3 regions of the Lysinibacillus sp. VIII_CA genome follow, and region 1 is predicted to be linked to each of the others. Evidence: riboswitches for the same ligand, from Rfam matches in the RefSeq annotation. Region 1 holds a riboswitch; each other region holds the start of a gene.
What was found. A riboswitch is a leader RNA that binds a small molecule or an ion and turns the genes downstream of it on or off. The one in region 1 is predicted to bind S-adenosylmethionine.
Positions count from the first base shown of each region.

Region 2: another riboswitch for S-adenosylmethionine. It lies ahead of metK (methionine adenosyltransferase); the one in region 1 lies ahead of ACP3VS_RS15495 (O-acetylhomoserine aminocarboxypropyltransferase/cysteine synthase family protein).
Region 3: another riboswitch for S-adenosylmethionine. It lies ahead of ACP3VS_RS07035 (Na+/H+ antiporter NhaC family protein); the one in region 1 lies ahead of ACP3VS_RS15495 (O-acetylhomoserine aminocarboxypropyltransferase/cysteine synthase family protein).

Region 1 is NZ_JBNFXM010000011.1:66,355-76,839, reverse strand. It holds gene ACP3VS_RS15530 (MFS domain-containing histidine kinase) at 1-1,008, opposite strand, end outside; gene ACP3VS_RS15525 (hypothetical protein) at 1,024-1,179, opposite strand; gene ACP3VS_RS15520 (response regulator transcription factor) at 1,157-1,849, opposite strand; gene ACP3VS_RS15515 (DMT family transporter) at 1,926-2,804, opposite strand; gene ACP3VS_RS15510 (hypothetical protein) at 2,952-3,182, shown strand; gene ACP3VS_RS15505 (homoserine dehydrogenase) at 3,248-4,234, opposite strand; gene ACP3VS_RS15500 (hypothetical protein) at 4,707-5,093, opposite strand; gene ACP3VS_RS15495 (O-acetylhomoserine aminocarboxypropyltransferase/cysteine synthase family protein) at 5,423-6,727, opposite strand; SAM riboswitch class I at 6,845-6,958, opposite strand; gene ACP3VS_RS15490 (glycerol-3-phosphate acyltransferase) at 7,114-7,746, shown strand; gene ACP3VS_RS15485 (DASS family sodium-coupled anion symporter) at 7,947-9,428, shown strand; gene ACP3VS_RS15480 (succinate CoA transferase) at 9,511-10,485, opposite strand, start outside.
Region 2 is NZ_JBNFXM010000002.1:31,137-41,621, forward strand. It holds gene ACP3VS_RS03495 (alpha/beta hydrolase) at 13-969, opposite strand; gene pckA (phosphoenolpyruvate carboxykinase (ATP)) at 1,054-2,640, opposite strand; SAM riboswitch class I at 3,032-3,150, shown strand; gene metK (methionine adenosyltransferase) at 3,435-4,631, shown strand; gene ACP3VS_RS03510 (gamma carbonic anhydrase family protein) at 4,807-5,319, opposite strand; gene ACP3VS_RS03515 (alpha/beta hydrolase) at 5,454-6,260, shown strand; gene ACP3VS_RS03520 (alanine/glycine:cation symporter family protein) at 6,387-7,895, shown strand; gene ACP3VS_RS03525 (tRNA (mnm(5)s(2)U34)-methyltransferase) at 7,955-8,533, opposite strand; gene ACP3VS_RS03530 (TIGR01212 family radical SAM protein) at 8,530-9,486, opposite strand; gene ACP3VS_RS03535 (MDR family MFS transporter) at 9,713-10,485, shown strand, end outside.
Region 3 is NZ_JBNFXM010000003.1:332,002-342,486, forward strand. It holds gene ACP3VS_RS07010 (M56 family metallopeptidase) at 1-1,165, shown strand, start outside; gene ACP3VS_RS07015 (Ger(x)C family spore germination protein) at 1,458-2,651, opposite strand; gene ACP3VS_RS07020 (VOC family protein) at 2,816-3,193, shown strand; partial or broken gene ACP3VS_RS07025 (class I SAM-dependent methyltransferase) at 3,358-3,713, opposite strand; gene ACP3VS_RS07030 (DUF3953 domain-containing protein) at 5,413-5,529, shown strand; SAM riboswitch class I at 5,655-5,758, shown strand; gene ACP3VS_RS07035 (Na+/H+ antiporter NhaC family protein) at 5,863-7,143, shown strand; gene ACP3VS_RS07040 (VanZ family protein) at 7,359-8,777, opposite strand; gene ACP3VS_RS07045 (DUF554 domain-containing protein) at 8,988-9,659, opposite strand; gene ACP3VS_RS07050 (MerR family transcriptional regulator) at 9,722-10,485, opposite strand, start outside.

The DNA.
Region 1 (10,485 bases):
GTAATCGTAAGTGTATTCAATCGATTCGAAAACAATTTGAGAAGAAATAAGATACATAAACCCAGTGATTAACAATAAGGCAACTTGAAAATCAAATTTCACCTTATTTAAAATATCTTTTTCCTTCATACCTCTGACAGTTTGCAGTACATCCTTACGACCTCTCCAAGCGAAAATTGCCGTTATTATACTAGTGAGCCATATAAAGAAATAGGTATATTGATTACGATGAAAACGATTATAATCCTGCATAACCCCTAATGATTGAACTGCTTTTTTAGAGATGGTTAAGACTCCTGTATACTCTGCTGTTTCATAAAGATTATCGACGTTCACATAAGTTTCTGTACGGTAAAAAATATCTCTTACATTATTACTAATGTTCCCTACATATAAAGGATTTCGCTCAGAATACTTTATTTTGTAGGCGCTACTTTCTGAAACATCCCCTGCACGGTATGTTTCTCCTGTTTCAGAATTCGTCAACTCATAAGACCAGTAATCATAAGACTTTTTAAAGGTTTTCGCTTCATCCTGTGCTGCCTTTATATATTTATCGATAAGTGCTTCTTCTCCAGCAAGAATCTTTTTTCGCACATGTTCATCGTTTTCGAAATTGGCTGTAATGTCCTTAATTTTATTATCGCGTTCAGTTTCTAACTTTATTTGTAATTCTCCCGCATTGGCATCTATTGCTTCCTGAATTCGCTGTTCGTATTGTTGTTTAATATTATCGATTTGCTGTCCTAATGTACCATAATAATTACGATGCTCTTCAATTTCCGCCTGCGTAATCTCTATTTTCCCTTTCAAGTCTTCTGCCCTCGGTAAATTTATTACTAACGGCCCAAGTTCTGAAGTAAAATTATCGATTTCATGTTGGAAATTTTCTGATTCAAAATAGGACTTACCAATATACTGATAACCTACATGCCAAAAAGTAAAGATGCCGAAAATAGTCCAAATGAGACTCATTAACACTAGTAGAGATTTCCATTTTTTCATCATGACTCTAACACTCCTCTAAAAAATTCTTTCTAATAATTGTAAAACCTCTGAGGAGCGAGAATCGACGATTTGATAAGCATAAACGCCAAAATAAATAAGTCCAACAACACCTGCAATGAACCCTGCAATAGTCATATACTTCTCTATTTTATTTTTCCATTTTATAGCCAACGCCCCATACCACCTTTAGATAGCGTGGGTTTTTTGGGTCCGCTTCAATTTTTTCACGAATTTTTCGAATATGTACGGCTACAATGTTTTCAGCATTGTAGGCTTCCTCATTCCAAACTCGTTCATAAATTTCACGAATCGAAAAAACACGCCCTGCATTTTTCATTAATAATTCCGTAATTTTATATTCTATTGGTGTTAGTCGAACTGGTTCTCCTTCTAAAATGATCTCTTTAGCATCTTCATCAAGAATAAGTCCGTCAATTTCTACTTTTGTTGCACCTTCACTATACGTTCCTAGTTGTACATAGCGTCTAAGCTGTGATTTCACCCGCGCTAATAATTCTAATGGATGGAATGGCTTTGTTACATAATCATCCGCGCCTACCGATAGTCCATGAATTTTATCGCCATCCTCTGCCTTTGCACTAAGCATAATAATAGGAATATTGCGCTCTGCTCTAATTTTAAATGTCGCAGTAATCCCATCCATATTGGGCATCATTATATCTAAAATGATTAAATGTACTTCATTATTTTCTAGCTTGTCTAATGCTTCTAAGCCGTCTGCAGCTTTAATAACATTGTAGCCTTCATTTTTCAAATAAATTTCTATACCATCACGAATATCTTGATCGTCGTCTGTAACAAGAACTGTTAGTTTCGTCATGATAGACACCTCGCTCTCAAATATAAGTGTACCTTTCAAATCTTAAAAACCAGCTAGTAAAAAAATGAAGAATTTCTTAAGGTTTCAGCTTATTATGAAGCCTGCTTTGCCTCCCACCTATTGTCAATACAACAATGCCGCCTAATAGCATTGCTACACCTAACCAGGACAATCCACTGAATTGTTCCCCAACTAGAAAAACGCCAAGAATTGCGGCTGTCAATGGCTCAGCTAACGATAGAGTGACAGCTGTTGATGAATTTATTTTTTGCAAACCGTTCAAGAACAATAAATAAGCTACACTTGTACACATAATTCCCATAAATAATATCGTCCATAGATTTTGCATATTTTCTAACCAGGTAAACCCATTAGAGAGTGAAAAAGGGAATAAAAATAAAGTACAAAGGGAAAATGTCATAGCAACTGCTGGTAACGCATCTTCCTGCGCCATTAATTTCTTGCTAATATTTGTATAAAACGCAAAAGATAACCCTGCACAAAGCGCTAAACCAAAGCCACTCGCTTGTACAGTTTCTTCTCCATTATTAATAAATAATAAAAAACAGCCGATGATTGCCATCAATGTAGCTAGGCCCCAAATACCAGACGGTCGATTTTTCCATATCAACCATTCAATAATGCCTGAAAATACTGGTGCACTTCCAATGGTCGCAACAGTTCCAACCGCTACACCTGTTAGACGAATAGATGAAAAGAAAAGACCTTGGAAAAGAGCAATACTTGCCGCAGCTAAAATCGTCCATTTCCATGACCAATTTAGGAAATTAATTTTACGGAAAATAATTGTAATAGCTAAGAGGAGCCCACCACCAATGGCAGAACGAATAGTGGCGACTGCAATCGGAGATACATTATTATCTAAAAATGTTTGGGCAGTTCCTGTCATTCCCCATAAAATAGCTGCTAACAATACAAACAATGGATTTAACATGTAGACCCCTCCGCCTTATTCCTTCTTCCATACTTATCATACATATTTATCCAAAATCAAACAATTAACATTTTTACTATTTTCATTCACCAAGTATGCATTCGGTTAAATGGACGTTATAATAAATACAGTTAAAGGAGCGATTGTATGTACAAAACAATTGAAGAAACAGCTATTGAACTAGGTATGTCTAAGGAACAGATATTACGCCTAGTCTATGAGGGACGCATCCGTTCCGTTTTCGATGGAAATATGATTCTCATAAATAGTGGGCAATTTAGTACGTATTTTAATCAATTGGAGCGTATTAAAGAGGAAATCGAAATATGGAGATCTACTCCCATACCAGAGGATATTGACGTAAAAGACGAGGATTAAAAAGCCCACCATTCAAACAATAGAATATTGTTGAATGGCGGGTTAACTTTATAAAACAATAATTATTAAATCGTTACAACAAACCCTGCCCTTTTCCCGATGATTTCAGCATAATCTTCTACCATCACACTTGCTGTTGGGTACATTCCAGCACCAGGACCTACTAGGGTTAAAGTGCCAATATAATTAGTTTCTAGTGCAACTGCATTGAACACATCATCGACTGGATAAAGTGGATGTTCTTTATCAACCAGTTGTGGACCAACCTTTGCTACAATTTTCCCACTAGCTAGTTTTTCTACCTCAGCTACATGACGGTAACGTAGACCCTTTTCACATGCTTCATGAACTTGCGAAGCTGATATACTATCTATGCCAATCACTTCTACATCCGCCCAATCAGGTTGTTCTCCAAATGCCAAGGCACTTAAAATCATTAACTTTTTAAAGGCATCTTGACCAGAAATATCATTATACGGATCTGCCTCTGCATAACCTAAACTTTGTGCTTCTTTTAAAGCTGTTTCAAATGACCAGCCCTCAGCTCGCATTTTGGTTAAAATATAATTACACGTACCATTTAAAACACCTTGTATACGACTTACGTCATTAACAAGTAATATATTTTTCATCGTTTTAATAACAGGTACTCCTCCAGCAGTTGTAGCCTCAAAACCTACAAAAACACCATTTGCTTTTGCAAGCTCTTGTAACTCTAATCCACGCTTTGCAAACATGACTTTGTTGGCAGTAATAACATGGCATTTATGCTCTACTGCTCGCTTTAAATAGCTATACGCAGGCTCTTCGTTCACAATTGCTTCGAATATTACTTGCATACCTGGTTCAGCCAAAACATCATCCATGCTTGTAGTCATTAAATGTGCTGTGCCTGGGACACGTTCGCGACTAGCATCTGTTACTAAAATCTTCGCTACTTCCAACTCAATACCTAATTTATTTTTAAGGTCTTCTCGCTTTTCCTTTAATATATGATAGATCCCTTGACCTACCGTTCCAAATCCTAAAATCGCTGCCTTTATAGTTGCCATTCTTATTATTCCCTCCAACTTACATTCCGCAGTTTCATCAAGCCAATCTCTCCATGGGGTTGTGTCAAATTGATTGACACCAACCGCAGGCCTTAGCCACCCCTTATTTTTGGGGTAAATTTTGTTATTCAGTACATGTTAGAACAAATACAAATTCAAATAATTCGAAATTTAACTTAAAGAAAATTGTAACGTATATATATACTTTACACAAGAAAAATCTTTCTAGGAAGGACATTTGTTTTCCCTAGACGTGCAAAGGAAATCGTTTTCATTCCCTTTACTATACGTTTTTTAAGTTTTTCGATAAGATTTGAACAAATATTGACTCTTTGCATTCAAATTATGATGTCTTTCTTCTATTATATATGTATGTTCAGACACCCATAAACCAGCTAAATAATCAAACCGCTATAAAAAAAGCTCATTCCCTGTAGCAGCAGAGAATGAGCTTAAATATATGAGGGATTTTTTAGCTCGCTTTTGAAAGCAATTGATAACGATATTGTTTTAAAGCTTGTTGAACAATACAAATTTCTTCTTCTGTAAAATTTGGTATTGCATACGTACGTTCCACTAATTGAAATGTACCATATTTCAAATAAAATTCTGTTGCTGGAAGCTGGATGTGGCTCACACCATACTTCTCATATGTCTCATAAACTTCCTTAACCATAAAGCCATTATCATCTGTGCATACCTGTTCCTGATACGCTGAATGACCAAAAATTTGTTGCCATTTACGTTCTACTAATGTAAGGATGTGTTGAATGGATTGGTTGTTGACAAATACATGGCCTTCATTTAGTTCATAAATTAAATAAGATGCAATGTTTTGCGCACTATAGACATTACCCATTTTAAACACTCCTTTATCATTAGTTTTTTGAAGAGTAGCCACTGGCTATGTAACTACTCTCCTATCTATTCAAAAGTGGGGGAGCACTTATGAAAACAGTTACCTTTTCCAAGAGGTTTTTCCGTACACTTAACTTATTTCCAAGTATATAACAAGGTTTTAACAAAGTCAATAATGCATATAAAAATACTCGGTATTATTTTTTGAAAGGTTCTGACAATGAACGGGTGCAATAATTGGTGGATGTAGCAACGTTTAACATATACCAAATGAGGCTATTCGAATGAGAAAATACGTAAACGCTACAACATTCACCGCTCTATTCTATATTAAGCTTCTATTGTTTGTTCAGCTACTGCTGTTGCCTGAGTAATAGCCTGCTCTAAATCTGCAATGATGTCCTCCACTGCCTCTAAACCGATTGATAGGCGAATGAGCGATTCGGTTACACCAGCTTGAATTAGTTCATCTGCTGATAATTGTTGGTGCGTAGTAGATGCTGGATGGATAATTAGCGACTTAGCATCACCTACATTTGCCACATGTGAAAACAGCTTTACATGATCAATAAGCTTTCGTCCTGCTTCACGTCCACCTTTAATGCCAAAGGTAAGCACTGAACCGAAGCCATTTTTTAAATATTTTTTCGCCAACTCATGTGTTGGAAAATCTTCAAGGCCATTATAATTTACATACTCCACAGATGGGTGGTTGCGTAAATATTCAGCTACAGCTAAAGCATTTTCATTATGTTTAGGGATACGCAAATGAAGCGTCTCTAAACCTTGTAATAGATTGAAAGCTGCATCTGCACTTAATGTTGGGCCAAAATCACGTAACAACTGTACACGTAGCTTTGTAGCAAAAGCTGCAGAGGCTGTATCGATTCCATAGCGTAAACCATGGTAAGAAGCGTCCGGCTCTGTAAAGCCTGGGAATCGACCACTAGTCCAATCAAACTTACCAGCGTCTACAACAACACCACCTAAAGTTGTACCATGACCACCTATCCATTTAGTTGCTGAGTGAACTACCACATCTGCACCATAATCAATAGGTGTGGAACCATAAGGAGAAGCAAATGTACTATCAATAATTAATGGCAAGCTGTGGTCATGTGCTATCTTAGCTACTGCTTCAATATCTAAAACCTTTAAGCTTGGGTTACCGTAAATTTCAGCGAAGACAGCTTTTGTTTTATCGGTAATGGCAGCCTTAAAATTTTCTGGGTTTGTTTCATCTACAAAAATCGTTTTAATACCATAGTTTGGTAATGTATTAGCGAATAAATTATACGTACCACCATATAAAGAACTAGCAGCTACAATTTCATCACCTGCTCTAGCTAAATTTAAAATAGAAAATGCAATAGCTGCTGCACCAGATGAAAGTGCTACTGCTGCTGTTCCACCTTCTAGTAAAGCCACACGCTTTTCAAAAACATCCACTGTCGGATTCGTAATTCGTGTGTAAATGTTTCCAGCTTCCTCTAAGGCAAAAAGACGTTGCGCATGAGCAGTGTCTTTAAAAACGAAAGCAGTTGAACGGTAGACAGGAACTGTTCTAGAACCTGTCACAGGGTCGGGCTCTTGACCACCATGTAACAGCAGTGTTTCTGGTTTAAAATTTGTCATTGTGTACCTCCATTTGGTTATTTTTTTTACGATGGTACCGGAGATGAGGAGGATTTTTCTGTAGAAAACAAAAACCCTCTTCAGCTAAGAAGAGGGTTGCGGTTGCAAGTTTTCCTCCCCTTATCTGCCAGATCCAAGTAAGAATCTGTAGGAATTAGCACCTTAGTAAGTTCATCACCTACTGGTTGCCGGGCATCATAGGGCCTATCCCTCCGCCGCTCTTGATAAGAGTATGAGATTCAATTTCCATCGTTGTTACAAAGTATAAGCATAGAGTTTTTTTCTGTCAACATCTAAATTTTATTTTTTCCGAAACTTCTGTCTGCTCTTTTACGTAATATGAACGCATACACTATTTTAGAAAAAAATTTGAAAGGAGTATTTTTATGGTAAAAGCCGTGATCTTTTTTCTAGTTGTTGGCTATTTGATTGGCTGTATTCACGGCTCTAAAGTGGCACAATTTTTATCCGGGGTTGATTTAAAAAAAGCTGGCCATGGCAATGCTGGTGCCTCTAATGCTACGCTTTCACTCGGCTGGAAATATGGCGTTTTAGTAGCTCTTATCGATATTGGAAAAGGCGTCGTAGCCATCGTCGGTGCACATTTTTATTTAGCAGATGCAACACATTTAACAGCAGAACAAATATGGCTCCTCACCTACTTGATAGCTGCAGGGGTTATTTTGGGGCATAATTTCCCTTTTTATATGGGCTTCAACGGTGGAAAAGGAACTGCCTCCATCATTGGAATTTTACTTGCGGTTGATTGGAAGATTGGTTTATTTGCACTTATTCTATTTGTTATTTTATCTTTCGCAACGAACTATTTAATTGTTGGTGTATTAGAGTTTTACCTCGTTTTTTGTACAGCTACTTATTTATGGATTCCTGGATTAGGCCCAACCATTATTGCCATTCTACTTTTTGGTATTGCTATTATTTTGCACTTTGAAAATATTAAACGTTTAACCAATGGAACAGAGCCTAAAGTTACTTCTGCCTTCAAGAAAAAGAAATAGTATTTCCCGAGAGAGATTTGTATTTTTTATGACCACAAATTTTCTCTTTAATTACTATTAAAGCTGTAAACTGACATATTTTTCTTCCTTTCATTCTATATAATAAATGGATGAATTCTTATCTTAAAAAAACATTTTGTTGACCGATGTTAAGGATAATAACCGTCATTTTTACGTAGACGTAGAAGGGATGAGAAAATATGTCTTCACCTAAACAAGCAGCAACGAAGCGTAATCTAAAGCCTTTATGGATTGGGTTGGCTTTTGCTTTATTAATTATTATTATTTTTTTACCTAATAACGGTGAGTTACCTGTAGCTGGGCAGCGCGCTTTAGCCATCTTAGCTTTCGCGGTCATCCTTTGGGTAACTGAGGCCGTTTCATATCCTGTTAGCTCTGCAATGATTATTGCACTCGTCACCGTTTTACTAGGTCTTGCCCCCTCCATGGATGATCCCACAGCACAACTAGGTACCGCTAGCGCCTTAAAACTATCATTAAGTGGTTTTAGTAATTCTGCTGTCGCCCTAGTAGCAGCTGCTCTTTTTCTAGCAGCAGCTATGCAAATTACCAATTTGCATAAACGACTTGCTCTCTGGATTCTTTCACTTGTAGGAACAAAAACAAAAGCTATTGTTTTCGGTGCTATATTAGTTTCCATTGCCCTTGCATTTTTTGTTCCTTCAGCTACTGCACGTGCTGGCGCAGTAGTCCCTATACTTCTTGGAATGGTCGCAGCATTTGGTTTACCGCGTGATAGTCGACTTGCTGCTTTGCTTGTTATTACTTCTGTACAAGCTGTTTCCATTTGGAATATCGGTATTAAAACTGCGGCAGCGCAAAATATGGTTGCTTTAAATTTCATCCAAGAGCAATTTAATGTAAATATTTCATGGGGTGCTTGGTTACTTTATGCTGCCCCATTCTCGATTATTATGTCAGTAGCCTTATTTTTCATTATGATTACGCTTATTAAGCCTGAGACGAGCAATATTGATGGTGGTAAAGAAGTCATCAAGAAACAGCTTGCTGAGCTTGGACCATTAAAAGCACCTGAAATTCGATTGATCATTACATCATTAATTTTACTATTTTTCTGGGCTACGGAAGGCAAGCTCCATCCATTTGATACAACAACGGTTACAATTATCGCCATTGCTGTTCTACTAATGCCTAAAATCGGCGTTTATTCGTGGAAGGAAGTTGAACCTCATATTCCTTGGGGAACAATCATTGTCTTTGCAGTTGGTATTATGCTCGGAACTATTTTACTGAATACAAAAGGTGCATCATGGTTATCAGATAAAGTTTTTGGTTCACTCGGTCTAGATACAATGCCAATTCTTGCTACCATTGCTATCGTAACATTATTTAATATTCTTATTCATTTAGGTTTTGCCAGTGCAACAAGCCTAGCCTCTGCACTTATACCTGTGTTTATCGTGTTAGCTTCCACATTAACTGCTAATGTAGATCAGGTTGGTTTTGTTATCGTCCAACAATTTGTTATTAGCTTTGGTTTCCTATTGCCAATTAGCGCACCACAAAATATGCTTGCCTACGGTACAGGAGCATTTACAACAAAGGATTTCCTGAAATCAGGTATTCCATTAACGATTCTCGGCTTCCTCCTAATTCTGCTGTTCTCTGCAACTTATTGGAAATGGATTGGCCTATTGTAAAGCTTTAATCGTCTTAGATAGATTTATTAACTAAAAGGCCTTGAGGGAGCAGCTGTCCTTCAAGGCCTTTTGTATTAGAACTCTATTTTGATAAAGCTGGGTCTTTCATTGTTCCACTTTTTGCGTAATTGACATGCCATGACAGCGCTTTTTCAAGATCATGCGGTGTATGATGTCCACCAGTTGTCTCATTAGCGTCATTAAAGTATTGCCATAGCTGCTCACGATAATCAGGGTGTGCACAATGATCAATAATTAGTCCCACACGTTCCTTTGGAGCAAGCCCTCGTAAATCAGCTACTCCCTGCTCTGTTACGATAACATCAACATCATGCTCTGTATGATCCACATGCGATACCATTGGGACAATGCTCGAAATATTGCCACCCTTTGCATAGGATTTAGTTACAAAAATTCCCAAACGTGCATTGCGAGCAAAGTCACCAGACCCCCCTATACCATTCATCATTTTAGTACCAGAAACATGCGTAGAATTAACATTTCCGTAGATATCAACTTCTAATGCTGTATTCACTGAAATCAAACCGAGTCGACGAATGATTTCTGGCTGGTTTGAAATTTCTTGCGGACGCAATACTAATTTATCCGCATACTTTTCAAAGTTCCCATAAACACGGTTTCCTACTTGTTCAGAGAGGGTAATGGAAGTAGCAGAAGCAAAATTCACTTTTCCTGCATCGATTAATTCAAATACTGCATCCTGAAGTACTTCTGAGAATACTTCTAAGTTCTCAAACTCAGAATCTTTAAATCCAAGTAATACCGCATTCGCCACTGATCCAACCCCAGATTGAATTGGACGCAGGCTTGTTGTTAAACGGCCCACTTTAATCTCTTCACGCAGGAAGTTTAACAGGTGATTAGCCATAATATCTGTTTCCTCGTCAGCAGGAACAATTGTTGATGGGGCATCTAAAATGTCAGAAACTACAATACCTTTTACTTTATTCAAGTCTAATGGAATACCAATTGTACCAAGACGATCAGACACATTTTGTAAAGGAATTGGGTCACGTTTCCCTTGTTGTGCAGGAAC
Region 2 (10,485 bases), on a different contig from region 1:
AGGGGCGTTTAATTATTTTGTATAAGTTTCCAAGAATTGTTGAATCGTTTCCCAATAGAGCTCGCCTGCTAAGCTTTCCGCACCACCGTGACCAGCCCCTTCGACCATTAACTTTTGTTTCGGTACATTTGCTGCTTCATATACGTCATCCAACATGGTCGAAGGAACAAAAGTATCGTTGTCTCCATGAATAAACAGCATAGGGGTTTTCGATTTTGCCACTTGATCAACAGCACTAGCTTCTGCTAGTGTATAGCCTGCTTTTAGTTTAGTTACGACCGAAGAGAATTGCATAATTGGGAAAGAAGGTAAGTGAAAGATGGCTTGTAACTGATAGGAAAATTCATCCCATACGGAAGAATACCCGCAATCCTCAATAATTGCCTTTACATTTGAGGGCAAATCCTCGCCTGAAGCCATCATGACAGTGGCTCCTCCCATCGAAACCCCAAATAGAACGATTTCAGCATCTTCATTCATATTTACAATGTCGTCAATCCATGAAACCACATCAAAACGATCATGCCACCCCATGCCGATATAATCACCTTCACTTTGACCATGTCCTCTTGCATCGGGAATGAGTACATGATAGCCCATATCATAAAATTGTTTAGCATACTTAGTCATTTGTGTACCATCACTTGAATAGCCATGAAAGATAATTGCCCATTTGTCTGTGGGATGGCTGTTTTGGATAGAGTATGCATGCAGCTTAAGGGAATCAAAGGATGGAATTGACTTCTCCTCAGAATGCTTGTTAAACCATTGCTCACGTGCCTCTTTCTCTCGAGCTTCATCTGAATTGCTATCGATTAGATTGTGGGGGGCATCTAGAACTGCTGTTTTATCAGTATCAGGATTTAATGCCAGATTATAAAAGTAGTTGCCTGCAAAAAAACCAGCACCAATAATTAATGCCAATAATATAGTAATTAATGCTACTAGTAATTTGTATTTTCTTTTCATATGTATCTCCTATATTAGCTTCTGTTTATGTATGGGAAAGAAAAAGAGAACGAATCATATCGTTCCCTTTTCTTGTTCTAGTTGTTATTTTAATGGACCACCAAGTGTAGTAATGGCTTCCGAAACGTTTGCAAATTTCTTGAAGTTTTCGTTGAATAAGCCTGCAAGTTCAGCAGCTTTAGCATCGTATGCAGCTTTATCTGCCCATGCTTCACGAGGATTTAACACTTGCGAAGGTACACCTTCAACTGCTGTTGGGATGTGTAAGCCAAAGACAGCATCTTGTGTCGTTTCAACATTTGTTAATTTACCATCGATAGCTGCACGTACCATTGTACGTGTATAAGAAAGCTTCATACGGCTACCAGTACCATATTCGCCACCAGTCCAACCAGTGTTCACTAGGTATACTTGTGCGCCATGTTCATCAATTTTTTGACCTAACATTTCTGCATACACTGTTGCAGGAAGTGGAAGGAATGGAGAACCGAAGCAAGTAGAGAATACTGGTTCTGGCTCTGTTACACCACGTTCAGTTCCAGCAAGTTTTGAAGTGAAACCACTTAAGAAGTGATACATAGCTTGCTCTTTTGTTAATTTGCTGATAGGAGGTAATACGCCAAACGCATCAGCTGTTAGGAAAATGATTGTTTTTGGATGACCTGCTACAGATGGATCAACAATATTTTCGATGTATTGGATTGGATAAGCTACACGTGTATTTTCTGTTAATGAGCCATCATCATAGTCACAAATACGAGTTTCTGGATCAACAGCTACGTTTTCTAAAACAGAACCGAAGCGGATTGCATTGTAGATTTCTGGTTCTTTCTCAGCAGAAAGGTTGATCGTTTTTGCATAGCAACCCCCCTCAATGTTGAATACTCCATTATCAGACCAACCATGTTCATCGTCACCGATTAGCTTACGGTCTGGATCAGCGGATAATGTCGTTTTACCAGTACCAGATAAACCGAAGAATAATGCTACATCGCCAGCTTCACCAACGTTTGCTGAACAGTGCATAGAAAGGATTCCTTGTTGTGGTAATAAGTAGTTCATAATTCCGAAAATAGATTTTTTCATTTCACCAGCATATTCAGTACCACCAATTAAGATAATTTTCTTTTCAAGTGATACAATGATGAATGTTTCAGAAGCAGTACCGTCAACCGCAGGATCTGCTTTAAAGTTAGGAGCTGAGATGACAGTGAAGTCTGCAACATGCGAAGCTAATTCTTCTTTAGTCGGACGGATAAATAATTGATGAGCGAAAAGGTTGTGCCAAGCGTATTCATTAATCACTTGGATGCTTAATTGTGAATCTTTGTCAGCACCAGCAAAACCTTTGAATACGAATAATTCATCACGTTCTTTTAAATATTTTATTACTTTTACATACAGATTATCGAACACTTCAGAGGAAATTGGTTGATTGACTTTACCCCAGTCAATTTGATCTTTTGTGCTTTCTTCTTCTACTGTATATTTATCTTTAGGTGAACGACCAGTGTATTTGCCAGTTTCTGCACGAACTGCGCCATCTACTGTTAACATTGCCTCACCACGAGAAGTAGCTTTTTCTGCTAATTGTGGTACTGAAAGTTGAACATTAATGTTACCGCCGTTTAATAATTCCTTCAGTTCGTTTGCAATTTCTACTGAATTCATCGATTAAATACCATCCTTTTTTATAGTATTCCCTTGGTTTAGAGGGATTTTTTCTTAATTTCAAAAATAGTATAACACAATGGGTTAAATAATCTATACTAATTAAGAAATTATTTTAGAGTTTTTATTACTTTTCAATAAACTGACAAAAAATAATGTTTTTCGAGTAGAAAACATTCAATGCTACAGTAAATTGTCTAAAATTTGAGCCACACATATGTTACCACAAGAAGCTAGGTATGTTGTAGGGATTAAATTTCTTCTATTTACATCATCACCCAAGTATGAAAATTTTATGGTGATAATTTTGTTCTTCCTTTCTATACAGTAATACATAAGAAAATATTTGACAACGATTGACCTTTTCAGTAACATGAAAATTGAACGGATACTCTTATCCCGAGCTGGTGGAGGGTCAGGCCCTGTGAAACCCGGCAACCTGCATGTATTATTTCACAACATGCGTTGGTGCCAACCTGATGCAAGGGAAAATCCCTTGAACGATAAGAGTGAAAGGTAACGAAGTCATTATTCCTTTCCTCATGTATAGTAACGTGAGAAAAGGATTTTTTTATTGTTAAAAATTAATGTAAAGGTAAGTATATGTAGTTCTTTCCTTATTATAATGACGGGTCTTTCGAAATCCTCGTGTTTTTAAGTAGCAGTTATTTTTTCTCGTAAAGTGAAATGACAACAACAGCGGCTTGAGAGAGTTCAATCCTTAGGAGCGGACTTGACATGGGTAATGAGTACCGTACAAATACTTTTTGTAAGAGTAATAGGAGGAAAACTAAATGACAAACCGTCGACTGTTTACATCAGAAAGTGTAACAGAAGGGCATCCAGATAAAATCTGTGACCAGATTTCGGATGCCATTTTAGATGCTATTTTAGCAGAAGATCCAAATGCACGTGTAGCGTGCGAGACAACTGTAACAACAGGATTAGTATTAGTAGCAGGAGAAATCACTACTTCTACTTATGTAGATATTAAAGGCATTGTACGTGATACTGTGGCGGAAATTGGATACACACGTGGTAAATATGGCTTTGATGCTGAAAACTTAGCAGTACTTGTAGCAATTGGTGAGCAATCTCCAGATATTGCCCAAGGCGTTGACCAAGCTTTAGAGGCCCGTGAGGGTTCTATGACAGATGCAGATATTGAAGCGATTGGTGCAGGAGACCAAGGCTTAATGTTTGGCTATGCATGTAATGAAACACCCGAGTTAATGCCATTACCAATTAGCTTAGCTCATAAATTAGCACGTCGTTTAACAGAAGTTCGTAAATCTGGGGAGTTAGCTTATTTACGCCCAGATGGTAAAACACAAGTAACAATTGAGTATGATGACAATAACGTACCTGTTCGTGTCGATACAATTGTTATTTCAACTCAGCATGATGAAGAAGCAACACTTGAACAAATTCAGGCCGATCTAAAACAATTCGTGATTGCTCCTGTAGTGCCAAGCGAATTATTAGATACAAACACAAAATACTTTATCAATCCAACTGGCCGTTTCGTAATTGGCGGACCAAAAGGAGATGCTGGTTTAACGGGCCGTAAAATCATTGTTGATACATACGGTGGTTATGCACGACATGGTGGTGGTGCATTCTCAGGTAAGGATGCAACAAAAGTAGACCGTTCAGCTGCCTATGCGGCACGTTATGTAGCTAAAAATATTGTAGCAGCTGGTTTAGCAGAACGCGCTGAAGTACAGTTGGCTTATGCAATTGGCGTTGCACAGCCTGTTTCCATTGCTGTAGATACATTTGGTACAGGAAAAGTGACGGAAAGCAAAATTGTAGAATGGGTTCGTGAGCTATTTGATTTACGCCCAGCAGGTATCATTAAAATGCTTAATCTTCGTCGTCCAATTTATAAACAAACTGCAGCTTATGGACACTTTGGTCGTACAGATGTAAACGTCCCATGGGAACAAACTGATAAAGCTGACGCATTACGCATAAAAGTACAGCTGTAAACTATTGTGCTAAAGTGCTGAAGTCTTTAGAAAATTATTCTAATGTATTATGAACAAAAGGGGCTTTTCTGCCCCTTTTGTTTTTTTGCAAAAATACCTCGCCCTTATTCCTTGAACAAATAGTGTCATGGAAAGCGAGGAATTTTTTATGAAGGTACAATTTCTTTGTAGGTTTTTATTTTTGTAGAGATTTATAATACTGACCCTTTTCAGCGTATTCACGTACGATACGTTCCATATCCTCTTTATCCTCAGCATTTAATTCTCGTACAACTTTGGCTGGACGTCCTAATGCTAAGCTATTTGGAGGAATGACTTTACCAGGAGGCACTAAACTTCCGGCTCCAATAAATGCACCCTCTCCAATCTCCGCACCGTCTAAAATAATGGAGCCCATTCCGATTAAGGCTTTTTTTCGAATGGTACAGCTATGTAAAGTTACTTGGTGTCCTACTGTGACCTCATCTTCAATAATGAGTGGAAACTTAGGACTTTGATGTAAGCAGCAAAGATCTTGTATACTTACTCGTTTACCTATTATTGTTGGGGAAACATCGCCGCGGATCACGGTATTGAACCAAATAGTTGATTCAGCTCCAATAGTTACGTCTCCAGTAATGGTTGCGTAATCGGCAATAAAAACAGATGGATCGATCGTTGGTGTTTTATCTTTGAATGGATAAATCATGAGAATCGCCTCTTTTCTTTTTGTAGATATAGTATTATCGTATCAAATACGCAACTTTAAGGAAATATAAAATTAAAATGAGCTGTTATTTCGATATAATCAAAGTGTAATTATTTTTTAGGAGGACTATGTAAATGTGGAAATGGGAAGCTGATGGACAAGCAAAGGCTGTGATTGCTATTCTTCATGGTGCTTATGAAAACCACCGTTGGTATGCATGGCTGATAGAAAAATTAAGATTGGAAGGCTTCCACATAGTCATGGGAGATTTACCGAATCATGGTGTCAATGCAAGATTTGCCCGTGTCCATGATGAGGACTTCAAATTGTACAATAAATATACAAGAAATTTGATTGAGAATGCATTTTCATATAATTTACCAACCTTTGTAATAGGACATGGACTAGGCGCTACTTTAGTTCTTCATACAATGCAAAAGAAAAAGTATGAGTGTGCAGGTATTATTTTGACATCACCATGGCTGCAATTGAAGCTATTACCAGGTAAATTATCAAATGCTTTAACAAGCCTGAGTGCATTAACAGCAAATGTAAAATTGACACATGACCTGACATTTGAAAAATTGACGCGTAGCGTAGAGGGTAGAGAAGAAATGAAGGATGATATACCATTTATGTCTGTAGTTTCGGTGAAATGGTATCGTGAGCTTCAGCAGATGATGAGAAATTTAGTTATGCTACCTAAGGACGAATTTCCTAATATGCCTATGTTAATTATGACAGCTGAAAAAGATAAAATTACGGAAACTCGACAAATGCGTAATTGGCTTCATCAACAAGAGTTAACGGAATTTCAATTTAAAGAATGGGCAAATTGTTATCACAATTTATTTCATGAAGTAGAGCGTGAAGAGATTTTTATGTACATTCGAGATTTTATCAATAATGCTCTTAGACGAATTGGATATATAATAAAATAGTTTCGATCCCTTCTAAATAGTAGGATACTTACTTAATTATTGTTACTTGAATATAATATTGTAATTTTCTGAAAAGTGTAATAATATAGTGACTTAAAGTAAGGTAATTCAAATTGGAGGGGTAAGATGGATGTAGTTGTTGGTAAAATGAATGACATATTATGGGGACCTTGGTTTATTTATGGTATTTTATTGATTGGGCTTTTTTTCTCAGTCATTACAAGGTTCCTGCAAGTAAGGCATATTAAAGATATGTTCGTGCTAATGTTTAAAGGGGAGAAATCAGAAAAGGGGATTTCCTCCTTCCAAGCAATGTCTATCGCTCTATCGGGTCGTGTAGGTACAGGGAATATCGCCGGTACTGCAACAGCTATTGGGATGGGGGGACCTGGTGCTGTCTTTTGGATGTGGGCAATTGCTTTCATTGGTGCGGCAACCGCATATGTAGAGTCTACTTTAGCGCAAATCTATAAAGAAGAGAAGGATACTGAATACCGTGGTGGACCGGCCTATTACATAGAAAAAGGAATGGGTCAAAAATGGTTTGCAGTGATTTTCGCTGTAGCTGCTTTAATTGCTATGCTTATACTTATGCCAGGTGTGCAATCTAATGCCATTGCAGGAGCTGTTGAAAATGCCTTCGGTATTGAAACTTGGATTACAGGACTAATTATTGTTGTTTTACTCGGTGCCATCATTATTGGAGGCGTTAAATCGATTGCCAACGCCGCACAAATTATTGTACCGTTCATGGCATTAGCTTACATTATTATGGCTATTATTATTATCGCTATGAATATTTCAGAGGTACCATCTGTCTTTGCTTTAATTTTCTCAAGTGCATTTGGAGCACAAGAAATATTTGGAGGTATTATTGGCTCCGCGATTGCTTGGGGTGTGAAACGAGGAATCTATTCAAACGAGGCTGGTCAAGGGACTGGTGCGCACCCTGCTGCTGCAGCAGAAGTATCTCACCCTGCTAAACAAGGGATTGTCCAAGCAGCGTCTGTATACATTGATACATTATTAATTTGTTCAGCTACAGCCTTTATGATTTTATTTACAGGTATGTATAATGTACAAGATGAAAAGGCAGTTGAAGGAACAGATTCATTTATTCACGTTGGGGAATTCAATAAAGGTGGCTTAACGGGTGACGAGCAAATGACATTTGCTAAAAGTATTAAGGAAGGTGCTGCCTATACGCAATATGCAGTAGAATCATCCTTACCTGGATTTGGCGCACCATTCGTAGCTATCGCACTATTCTTCTTTGCCTTTACTACGATTATGGCTTACTACTATATCGCCGAAACAAATGTCGCTTATTTATTTAGAGGTAGTACCGAAAAGGTTTTCATTTGGATTGCGAAAATCGCTATTTTAGTCGCAGCATTCTATGGCACGGTTCGTACGTCTGAACTGGCTTGGGCTATGGGGGATGTTGGCCTTGGTTTAATGGTATGGATTAACGTTCTAGCTATTTTAATTATTATGAAACCAGCCATTGTTGCATTAAAAGATTACGAGAAACAGAAAAAAGAAGGAAAAGACCCTGTCTTTGATCCTCGTAAACTAGGCATTAAAGGTGCAGATTTCTGGGTTGACTATAATGAAGAACGTAAAAATAAATAGGTAAAGAGAAAGGCTAACTAATAGTTACAACTATACTATTAGTTAGCCTTTTAAATTGTCTATAAAGTAGGATAATCCTTCATCTTTTCTAACGCAATGATGAATGGAGGATCATTTTGCTGATTGAGAAATTCGTATTTTAAAACATGTACATATTTTTGTGGAAGCTGGCTGACATAGTCAGTCACGGTATCTCGCTCTTCTTTGCCGCCAGGGTGGCCGTGATAAATAACAAGAATGATTAGACCGCCAACTTTTAAAAGCTTAAGTAAGTCTTCAATAGCTTGTATGGTTGTAGTAGGCTTGGTAATAATATCATGATTGCTACCAGGCAAATAGCCGAGATTAAAGATGGCTGCAGCTACTGGCTTGTGTATAAAATTGGCTACTTCTTCATGCCCTTTATTTAACACAAGAGCCCGATGCTCCAAACTTTGATCTAGTAGACGATGTAGCGTTGCATCCACTGCTTTTTTTTGAACATCAAAGGCATAAACTTGCCCTTCATCCCCGACTAGCTGTGCTAAAAATAGCGTATCGTGGCCATTTCCAGCAGTGGCATCAACAACCGTATCTCCTTCCTCCACACTATCTTTTAGTAGCTGCTGAGCATATTGTAAAACTCGTTGTAGTTTCATTTTCCAACCTCAGCTTTATAAAATTTCCCTTGCCAACTACCACGACGCTCCAATTCGGCATCGATGCCATTTAATACTTCCCATTTATTAACGCTCCACATTGGGCCAATCATTAAATCTATAGGTCCATCACCTGTAATGCGATGAATGACCATATCAGGTGGTAAAATTTCTAGCTGATCAGCGACTAGTTTTGTATAAACATCCTGATCTAAAAACTCAAGCATCCCTTTTTCATATTGCTTCACCATTGGGGTCCCTTTTAATAAATGAAGTAAGTGGATTTTAATACCTTGAACATCTAGCTTGGCCACTGCACGAGCTGTTTCCATCATCATGTCATAATCTTCAAGCGGTAGACCATTTATAATATGTGAGCAAACACGAATACCATGCTTCCGAAGCTTTTCAACGCCCTCCACATAGGTTGCATAATCATGCGCACGATTAATAAGATTTGCTGTTTTTTCATGAACAGTTTGAAGACCAAGCTCAATCCATAAATACGTACGTTCGTTTAATTCTGCTAAATATTCTACAACATCATCTGGTAAACAATCAGGGCGAGTAGCGATAGAAAGGCCTATAACACCTTCCTGCGCCAAAGCAGCTTCGAATTTTTCCTTTAAAACAGGGAGCGGGGCATGTGTATTTGTATAGGCTTGAAAATAGGCCATATACTTGCCATCTTTCCATTTTTGATGCATTTTGTCTCGAATTTCAGCAAATTGAACATCGATCGGATCAACTTTATTACCTGCGAAGTCACCAGAGCCTGCTGCACTGCAAAATGTACAGCCACCAAAGGCAACCGTACCATCACGGTTTGGACAATCAAAGCCAGCATCTAATGCTACTTTAAATACTTTGTGACCAAATTGATCGCGTAAATAGCGGTTCCATGTATAGTATCTTTTCCCTTCTGAAGGAAAAGGAAAATTTATTTCTGTCATTTATTTCACTCCTCTAACGCCTTATTTTATCATGAGCACCTCGTTCCGTCATGGGGTAAGGGTTTATCCTGCAAGATGCTACTCTAACTTTTAATTGTATCTAGTAAATTATAGCTATTTATAGTATTTAATAAAATGTAAAAAGGGTAAATTTATTTTCCTTGTACTTTTAAGTATTTCAGCATAAACTAGCTATTTAGAGAAGCGAAATAATGGAGGTCATCAAATGCCAAAACGTGTTTGGTTTTTAATTATCGGAATGCTTGTGAACACAACAGGCAACTCATTTTTATGGCCTTTAAATGCCATATATATGCATGATTATTTAGGGAAATCCTTAGCGATGGCTGGCTTTGTGCTGATGCTGAATTCTGCTGCAGGTGTTTTAGGTAATCTATTAGGTGGTTACCTATTTGATAGAATTGGTGGCTATAAAGCCATCATGCTTGGAATCCTTTTAACAATTGCTTCATTAATTGGTTTAACGCTTTGGCACGGTTGGCCACATTATGTATGGTTTTTAACAATACTAGGCTTTAGTGGGGGGATTGTTTTTCCTAGCATGTTCGCATTGGCCGGAGCTGCCTGGCCAGAGGGTGGACGAAAGGCCTTTAATGCCATTTATTTGGCTCAAAATGTCGGTGTTGCTGTAGGTCCTGCACTTGCAGGTGTGGTGGCCGATTATCAATTTGACTATGTGTTTAAGGTCAATTTAGGGATGTATATAGTATTCTTTTTCATTGCTTTACTTACATTTAAACGTTTAGAGGTAGGGAGTATTGCACCAAAGAATGTGGTCGGTGAAAGTAAGCGAATTATTAACAAGGCACCATTCTATGCCTTATTAATCATTAGTTCGTCCTCCGTTTTATGTTGGTTAGCCTATTCGCAATGGAGTGCAACGATTTCATCTTATACGCAAGATTTAGGTTTAGGATTAAAGCAATATAGTTTACTATGGACGATAAATGGTCTGCTAATTGTTATAGGGCAGCCGCT
Region 3 (10,485 bases), on a different contig from region 1:
AAGCTATTTTATAAACTCATCCTATCCAGTGGCTACCCCGATGGCAAGCGCAAACCCCATGCAAATCATCGTGTGGATTGGAAGTTTAATTTGGATTACAGGTATAGTCATTCTTTTGCTTTTTAGCATTCTGTCGTATTTGAAAATATTAGTTAAGGTCCGAACGGCAACACTTGTCAAGGATAATATATATGAGACAGATCAGATTGACACACCCTTTGTTTGCGGTTTCCTGAAACCGAAAATATATATCCCAATCGGCATGAGTGATCATGAGCTGTCTTACATTTTACTACACGAGAAGATTCATATTATGAGACGTGATTATCTGATAAAACCTTTTGCATTTATGCTCCTCATCATTCATTGGTTTAATCCGCTAATATGGTTATCTTATGCTCTTATGAGTAAAGATATGGAGATGTCCTGCGATGAAAGTGTTGTTAACAAAATGGGGCATCAGATTAAAGGAAGCTATTCAACCTCATTGCTTACACTTTCTGTTAGTAAAAAGGGGGGACTAACCGGTAGTCCAATTGCTTTTGGAGAGAGCAATGTGAAGGCAAGAATTCAAAACATTCTTACTTACCGCCAACCTTCTAAAAGGATGATTGCAGCTTATATACTCGTTATTGCAACTTTAGTTGTAGGATGTACAGCCAATCCCAAGCCTTTGCAGCAGGGACCCTTGCAGTCATTATATTCTGGATATAATTTAGAAAAGCTAATGGAGAACAAAACTCTTTATGTAGGTAACGCTAGTAAGGTAGGCGGTCTTCTCAGTGGAATGCCCGAACCGACAGGTCTTGAATGGAACGGGATGGCACTTCAAACAACAGCTCAGCCTTATGAGGTAACTGTCAATTATATAATGAATGATTCTGTTCCCGGGATAGATAAGGGGGAAATAAATAATGAAATTTATTATCGTAATTCCATTCTCCTCTTAAGTATAATTGATAACGTCGATATTATAACCTATTCGATTGTTGACAGCCCACACCAAAACGATGGAATGGTTAATACCTTTACGTTTACAAGAGAACAGGCGGACAAACTATTGGGAGAGGATGTCAGGCATTATGCCACTGATGAAACAGGTCTCCGACAATTGATTGATCGTTTAGAAAGCCTTTCATTTAGCGAAACCAATAACACCCCTTAAATGTTTTTCATCCTAACTTGGCCTTGCGGGGATACTTTAATGGATCACACATAGCGAAAATGTTTTTCCTTTAATAGACGCTATTTTGAAGTAACTACAAAAGTTCAATTTCTCAATTTATATAATGAGAAATTGGACTTTTTATATTTTATTTATAGTGCAAAATAACGCCCAAAGTGATTACACATTTCATCAGCAGCCTGATGAAAATTCTTCATTCATTACATTTGAAGCTATACGCTAATTAGTAATGACCAGCACTCTCAAGGAGAGGCTGGTCATTTTTTATTCTCTAGCCTACTTTTAGCTTTCTAGCTGTACCAATGCCTTTTGTTTTCACCTTTACCTCAATATGCACGGGGAGATTGGGGTAAAGCGTGGCCCAATCTTTTTTAATACGTTTCCATGCCTGATGGTCTTCGCGATGTAGTACCTCACTAAACTTTAAAATATCAACCTGATAGGTTTTTTGAATAGTGTGAAATGTTTGTTCTAAATTCGCTTGAACTAACTTGCTTGTTTCTTTATTAAGAGTATCAATAGTTTCTGGCTTTGTTAGATCCAATGGACAACTTATTTCCGCTATATTTTGTTCAAGTTCAACCTGTACATGGATGGAGGGTTTATCATTTTTAAAGCTGCCAGTAACTTTTGTAGAAGAATTTAAAACTTCCGCTGATATTTTCCCCTTTTCCGAACAAGGGACTTTTTGAACGGTACCTTTTATATGGTTGTGTAAGAAATTATAGCCTCTGCTTTCTTCCTCTGATAAGAAGCCTATAAGCTTATAGTTTTTAAAAACAGCAAGTCCACCGTATTGTAAATTAGCAGGACTATCCATTTTTTCGATGTTGGAGCTACTCTTTCCTGCATCTGCATCTCCATGTATTTGAATGGAGGGCAGAACAGCACTATGATCAATACTCCCTAAAGAATTGATTAAATCGTCTAAAATCACTGATTCAGTTGTTCCCAATGCATCTTCAGAGTCCTTTAAGGATTTTAACAATTTACTGGCAGGAATATCTTCTAACGGTGTTAATATACTTAAAATATCTTGCGCTGTTGATTCATGGGCAACAATAATATTAAAATCACTTCTTCCCTCAGGGTCCCTTTGAAATAAATCTAAAATACTATTCATACCATATTCAGCCATTTCTTCACCAATAATAATAACTTGAGTATGTGCATAATAGGGTTTCCTTGGCGTCTGCGTTGTTAATTTCCGAATAGCTTCGAATAAGGTTTTCCCTTTTGCGTGATAGGTAACAACAGGGACTTGAAAGCTTGTTGAATTCTTCGTCGCTATTTGACTTGGGTTAACGATTTGAATGGATAGCTCTATAAATTCGTCTGTTTTATCGACCCCAACAGCAGTGACAATAGCTAATTCATTTAACTCTCGCTTATTCCAACATCCAGTTAACAACAAAACGGTTAGAAGTAGGAGAAAGAATGACACCGTGTGTTTAATGATTGGCACCTCCTCTAGGAAAAGGGCTAAGACATTTCCGATACTAATTAGGATAAGCAAATAATAGGGAAAATAAACAAGAAGAGGAGTACGGGGGAAATTTTTTTAGAGGACAAAAGCGTCTATTAATAGAAAAAAGTATATACATCATTTTAAATAGGAGGAAAAAAGGGATGCGATCATTATTAAATGGAGTAGAGGCCATTTTTATCCCGATAAAGGACCCTCAATTATCAGTTAAATGGTATGAGGAAAAGCTTGGGTTTAAGCTTTTAAATATTGAAGAAGACGCAGCGGTCATGAAAATAGGGGAACAATCTGTTACGGTCGTATGCTTAGTCAAAACGGAGAATCATCAACCATTACATTTTCCAGATAATCATTTTGGGGTAGGGAAATACTTCAATTTCCTATCTTCAACTATTGAAGATACCTACCAATCACTAGTAGAGCAACAAGTGAAAGTAAATCCTATCGGAGGAGAAGGACAAATAAAATTTTTCACCTTCTATGATCTAGATGGAAATCCTTTAGGGGTTTGCCAATCATAAGCGGGTCACTGTTTATAACAGTGACCCTAGTAACAAATCTAGGAGGTGTAAGGCTAATTAGCTTTACACTACTATCATATACATAAATATTATATCGAAATAGTTAATTGCCTGGGAAATAGATAGAAAATTAAGAATTGTTTTAAAAATGATTTGATTATACTTTACTTTTTAACAATGTGAAGATAATGGATTGTTTCAAAAGCGGATAGATAATCAGTTTGATGTTGAAAATAAAGCTGTTGAATTGCAGATAGAGATAGATGAGTAGCCCTGATTGATCTAGCGTCTTCTTCATTTCCTCATAGCATGAGTTCATTGGTTCACCACCAGCTGCCGCCATCTTCACCATATTCTCTACTCTGTTAGAGATACCTTTTTTCATAAATAACGATTCATCACCATAGTCCAAGACAAGTGAACTGCCTACTAGAACTAGGGCAAAAAGATGGTCTATTAAGCTAGCCAGTTGTTCTTTCGTTAAGTAATAGGAGACACCTAAGTGACTAAAAAATGTTTTTTATACTGAAAGCCTTGTTTCAAAAGAGTCACTTTTCTCGTAATTGTGAGTCTTAATTGGCACCCACTTCATTCTGCAAAGTCGTCGGATGAAGTTGATTCATGTAAAAGAAAAGATTCTCAGCAAGGAGCAATCCCGAGGAAGTGGAAATGCACCGTAGACTTCTGGTGAATGATATATGTGCTACAACTGCATATGGGAAATTTCATACCTCTTTTTACAGCAACCATCTCCATTCAAAGACACTGAAAAAGGCAGCTATACAATGTCAAAAGGGAGGTATAACTTTCCGTTATTACTAGGTGGGGCAGCGGGATTTTGCTATTCAAGTAAAAGCTTAAAATATTTTTAAATTTTATGTAACTTATCGCAACGTCAACCGTCTACCTTACTAGTAGAATACAAAAACTAAAGCAAGCTAGTAACATTCACTTTTCACAAAAAGGCCAGGATTCACTTATTCCGTGATTTCCTGGTCTTTTTGTGCAGACAATCCTATTTTATACGAAAAAATAGGACAAATAGTGAAACTTTTTAGCTGTTTTTTCGTATTCATAATTGAATCTAAAGCTAAGCAATATTATTAGTAAGATTCACTTTCACTTAAAAGGCTAGAACTTACATAATTATGTAGGCATCTAGTCTTTTTTGTTGCCTTTCTACTTTTATGAAAATCATGAACTTTAGAAAATTACATAGCAATGAGTAAATCCTATGCTCGAAAAAACAAGAATTCCCCCAAAAATTAGATTGGAAAATATTTTAACTTGTTCAACGCCTTAACTTAGCGTAGTATTAATACGAATCAAAACTAAGTAAATTAGTAAGATTCACTTTCACAATAAAACCAGGCGCTCTTCTATGAGGAGCATCTGGTTTTTTGTTTTTATCTGAGATTTCAAGAACATTAATTTATGAGGCAAGCTAGCCTTATCTTACAAACGTAGCCATACTTCCAACAAGTTATTTTTTGTTAATCGAATGTCATTAGTTGTGAAAAAGAGGCGAGAGCTGAAATTCCCATGGCCCGTTTTGCCATAAAGGGATAGATTTTTTGAGCGAACCGAATTTTACAAATGATTGTTTAAATGGGTATTGTTGGATTTTTTAAAATTATAAATCAATTTTTAAATGGTAATAGTTGTCACTATAGAGGTTAGACAAAGGATGCATCAATCGAAAAAATTAATCGGTCTTTTAGTCATTGTATATGTTTGTACATTGTTAGTTTTACCCTCTACAGATGGATTCGTTTCGGAATAATTGATGGAGGTTCTATTATAATTAGCTTTATTTCCTTATTCTTCTTCGGGTAACCATAGCGGTATTAAAGAAGTTAAAGATGAACTGGATAAGCATATTGAAGCACACAATGCTAAAATTGGATAGTATGTTTTAATGATTTTAGCTTGTCTAATTTTTTTTGCTTCAGAGGGTGTCTCCAATTTAAATGACATGAAAAATTATCCTTTGTTCTTAGTCGTTGGGTTTACATTGGTCATATCACCTATCATAGAATTTATTTATTCAAAAAAAGTTAGATAACTGACAGTATTTGTTTAAGCAAAAAGGGAGGAATCGTTTTGTTAAAAACAGTACAAATTATTTTATCAACGATAGGCATCACGCTTTCCGTTTATGGACTTATTCATATGAATACCGCCTAAATTTCTTAATGATCCTTTTCCTAGGTTTATTTATGTTAACATTAGGAATTAAAGAGTTTGGGAGAGAGAGAAAATTATATGGTTGTTTTCTAGTTGGCGCATTTATATTTTCGGTATATGTGTCTATACAAAGCTTCATATTAATCTAAAAAGTTGAATTCTGGACCTTAAAGATAGTGCCAAGAAATTTTTTCTAATTAAAAACATGTTGCAATTATGGATGTTTTATTTTAGTATTTTAATATTGTGTCAAAAATATAATATAATATTTTTCTTCTTATCAAGAGAGATGGAGGGACTGGCCCGATGAAATCTCGGCAGCGGAACTATTAAGTTACTGTGCCAAATCCAGCAAGCAATGTCCTTGATAGATAAGAGGAGCGTTTTAACTATAAGGCCTCTTCTTGTTATTTCAAGATGAGGCCTTTTTTATGGTGAACAAACAAAAATAGGGCTGATTTTTAATTTTTGGGAGGTAAACAATGAGGAGAGAGAATCCATGGGCGCTAATCCCATTTGTTGTTTTTATAATTTTATTTATTGGTTCAGGGGTTATGACGGGTGATTTTTATGCCTTCCCTGTTATTGTAGCTATTAGCATTTCGGGAGCTGTGGCTCTAGCGATGAATCGAAAAGAATCGTTTTCACGGAAGGTTGATATTTTTTGCCAAGGTGCTGGAAATTTAAATGTCATGCTGATGGTTATTATTTTTCTATTAGCAGGGGCATTTTCAGAGGTAGCCAAGGGGATGGGGGCCGTAGATTCCACTGTTAACTTTGCATTATCAATTATTCCGCAAAACTTGCTTGTTGTAGGTTTATTCATCATTGCCTGTTTTATCTCTCTATCCATGGGTACGTCAGTGGGGACAATTGTTGCACTGGCGCCCATAGGAGTTGGGATAAGCGATCAGACTGAGCTATCTATTGCTTTAGTGATAGCAGCGGTTATAGGCGGTTCAATGTTTGGTGATAATTTATCTTTTATTTCAGATACTACTATTACTGCCGTTCGTTCACAAGGAGCGCAAATGAAGGACAAATTTAAGGTCAATTTTTGGATTGTATTGCCGGCAGCTATGGTTACGAGCATTATTTTAGGGTTTATGACATCCGGTGGAACAGCTCAAGTAGAGCATTTAAGCTATAATTGGGTAAAAATTGTTCCCTATGTTTTAGTGATTATTTTAGCGTTATCGGGAATGAATGTTTTCCTCGTTCTTGCATTAGGGATTGTCCTCGCCGGTGCAGTTGGCTTAGCAGATGGCAGCTATCACCTAATGAGCCTTATACAAAAAATTGGCGAAGGAATGGAAGGTATGTTTGAAATCGCCTTTCTAGCTATATTAATAGCTGGAATGGTGGAGGTTATTAAATTTAATGGAGGAATTGACTTTTTGCTCCGCCTTGTAACACGCAGGATTAAATCGCAGAAGGGCGCTGAATTAGGTATAGCTGGTCTTGTGGGCCTAACTAATTTATCTACGGCCAATAATACAATTGCTATTTTAATTGCTGGGCCGCTTGCCAAAAATATTGCTGATCAGTATGAGATTGAGCCGAAAAAATCCGCAAGTATTTTAGATATTTTCTCCTGTACGGTTCAAGGTCTTCTCCCATACGGAGCTCAATTCCTAGTAGCCGCAAGCGTTGCCAAAATATCGCCAGTGAGTATCTTACCATACGCGTTCTATCCTATTCTTATTGGTATTTGTGGTATGATAGCTATTCTCATTGGGTACCCGAAAGAAAAGAAGGCCTAAACTTTTCTTTCAGACTGTAGACAAAAGTCATCGAGAAGTTCACTCTCGATGACTTTTGTCATTTTTAATATTTGAGTAATATACTACCAAACCTAACATGCTCCACTCTTAGGAAGCTGTCTATTTTTTAGGGGATAATTCATTCAAATAGGGAGCTCATTACAATGGAAAGCCCGGTTGTCCGTTAATTGGACCCAAATATTCGGAATGAGCTATTACTTTCTTGCCTGAATTAAAGTAAACCAATCGTTGCCGTTGAACTTTCCTGCAACATTGTATATGGGCTGATAGAAACCTTTTGTATCATACATATACGAAAGCTCAATTGAATCAATCTCTATATGGTCTCCTTTTTTTATAATAAGGTCTTCCTCCTGAACGAGCGCATTATACTTTATTTGAGGAAAATCGCCTTCCTTGATCCGTTCATATACCTCTGTAGGGGATAGTATGTTTACCTCCCGTATAAATTGATTTTCATGAAGGCTGTAGGTTAATGAATACACGTGACCATCCGGTTTAAGACCAAGACTAACATCCCCAGTCCAGTAATCTTTATGTACATCGGTGCGGTCTGGTAATGTCCATTCAAATTCACCATTCTCCTGTACAGCAAATTCTGCATCTTGAGGTAGTAAAGCAAGTTCATCCATCAATGATTTCGCCTTATCTTCTTGCCCTACAGCTGAAGTTTGCTCTGGGGTATAATTATTTTCGGTTAACCACCATTGGCCCTCGGAATCATTTGTAATCAATGTATAGGGGACCTCATTTTTATCTTCCAATAAAGTCTCGTCATTGTCCTGGTTATTAGATGTACTCACCTCTAATAATCCTAATTTCTGTTGTAACAGGTCTTTTACGTCATCATTTTTAACGTTTTTCTTAAAGACAGGAGCAACAATTGATGCTGCGCTTAATTCCAATGAAGTGGATACATGAACATCTGACATTTTTGATTTTGTATAAGCGTTTATTGCTAAATGACCAAACTCTTGTTGGGCGTAGACAATGCTCATAACGATAAAAATTAAGCCCATCAATAGGGGGATAGCAAGGTTTCCAATCAGACTTTTCACCTTGACCTTTTTGTGATTGGAAATAGAAACTGCAAGTTTGTATAATTGATAGCCAATAATACCCCCAAGTGAGTTATTGATTAAATCATCAAGCTCAAAAATCCCTGCTCCTGAAAGTGTTTGATATGTTTCAATAGAGGCTGTTGCCCCCACAACTACTAGAAGTAGCCACTTAAACTCTTTACATTTAGCCATAAGTAAAGGCAAGAACATTCCTAATGGCACAAACATTAATATATTAAATAGACAATTTTGGAGATCACGTAAAGAGTATTTTTTCCACGCGTCTATATAACCGCTGAATGGTTGTAGGTTCATCTGCATGTAATGTGAAGTGCCACGACCAATAACTGTTAGCTCTAAAACAAACACAATATATCCGATAAACATTGCGCCAAGAAGAAGCTTCTTTACAGGGATTTGTTTATGGCGATCTGTTCGTCGCCTTTGATAATAAAAGTAATAAAGTGCAATTAGTAAAAACTCAAAGCCAATAATTAGGATGACTGGCAACATCAAAATTTTAATATTGCTCATGATTTCTGCAATTCCCAAGGTGTGATACTCCTTTATCAAATAATAATTTTCAAATGCTACATCTCAGGTGAGAGAATTCTTAGTAATGTCGACTTTTATAGTGTAAATGGAAATTATTAATAATTAGAGAGAATATTTATGAAGATTTCTTAAGAAAAGCGGAAAAGCCCAAGCACGCAATTGTTTTGTGCCTGAGCAAATTAGACATATGGTTTTTTTGATGGCTTTTTAATGTATAAACAAAAACACAATAATAGGGATTATTAATGATGGCAAAAGATTTAAGGTATTGCATTTTTTTATACCTAAAATACTTAAACCAGACGCTAATATCAATATACCTCCTATAATCGTCAATTCATTTAGAAGATCAGTATTGATGGAATTCTCCATTAAACTAGCTATTAAGTAAATGGAGCCTTGCCATAGAAATAATACAATACCTGAAATAGCTATCCCAATACCGAATGTAGTGGCCAAAACAATCGAAGTAATTCCATCCAATATACCGTTCGTAAGCAGATAGGTATAATCTTTCTTTAATGCAGCCTCTATTGGACCTAATATAGATAATGATCCAATACAAAATAATAAGATCGCTGTCGATAATCCTTCAGCTAAATTCCCCTTAGAGTATTTATTCACTAACGTATTAAATTTTGATTCTAAATTAAGTTTTTGACCTAATAATCCGCCTATAGCTAGACTGACAATAAAAAGTACCGGATATTTACTGGCAGGTAAATGTTGAACTAGTGCATTTATACCTAATCCCATCGCTGCTAATCCCATGGCCTGCATGAGGATTTGATGGTATTCATCCTTTATCCCGTTTTTAAAAATACTTCCAACGATGCTTCCGACTATAATCATCATTGTATTAAATATCGTTCCTAACATTTTTCATTCTCCTTTAAAAATTGTTCTTACGTAAAAAAATAAACCCTCCTGTAAGGGGAGGGTCAACATTTTATTGGTATTTGTATTTCTGTCAAGTAATCTTCTTTACTTCCTGAAATGTAATGGTCAATTATTGTTCTTTCAATAGAATCTCCGATTACTTGGAAACCGTGATCTTTAATAAAATTCAGTAAGGATTTATAATGTACAGGAGAATGACTATGATTGCCATTAAAATAAATACAGGCATATTTTCCTGCGGGTAGCGTGGTCAATAAAGGACTTTGCCGATCCTCTTCCTCGACTACAATAAATATAGAGTTGTATTCATGAAACTGGTTATCCAATAGATGGCAACTACTTACGGTTAGGCCAACGCCTCCAATAAATATAGAAGAATTCATATTGGACAAATTCTCTAACTGTCTCAGAGAAACTTCCAATTGTGGTTCAGAACTGATTTTTTCCATTAATCGTACGATTCTTCTCTCTTGTTTTTCCATGATGAAAGGGACTCCCAATGCCTTTATCTCTCGTGCTAATTTAATATCCTTAATTCGATCTTGGAACCTTCGTTTAATTCGTTCTAGTTCGTGGATTTTTTCCTCGGTTAATCGTTTCTGTTCCTCTAAGAGATGCAAAAAGTCGTCGATATCTCTGTGATCCAAATGTCCTTTAATTTCCTTTAATGAAAAACCTAATTCCTTTAAATAATGTATAGTATTTAATTGCTCAAATTGTTCTGTTGAATAGTATCTATAACCGTTGTTTTTATCTGTGTACATAGGCTTTAATAAATCAATTTCATCATAATATCTAAGGGTTT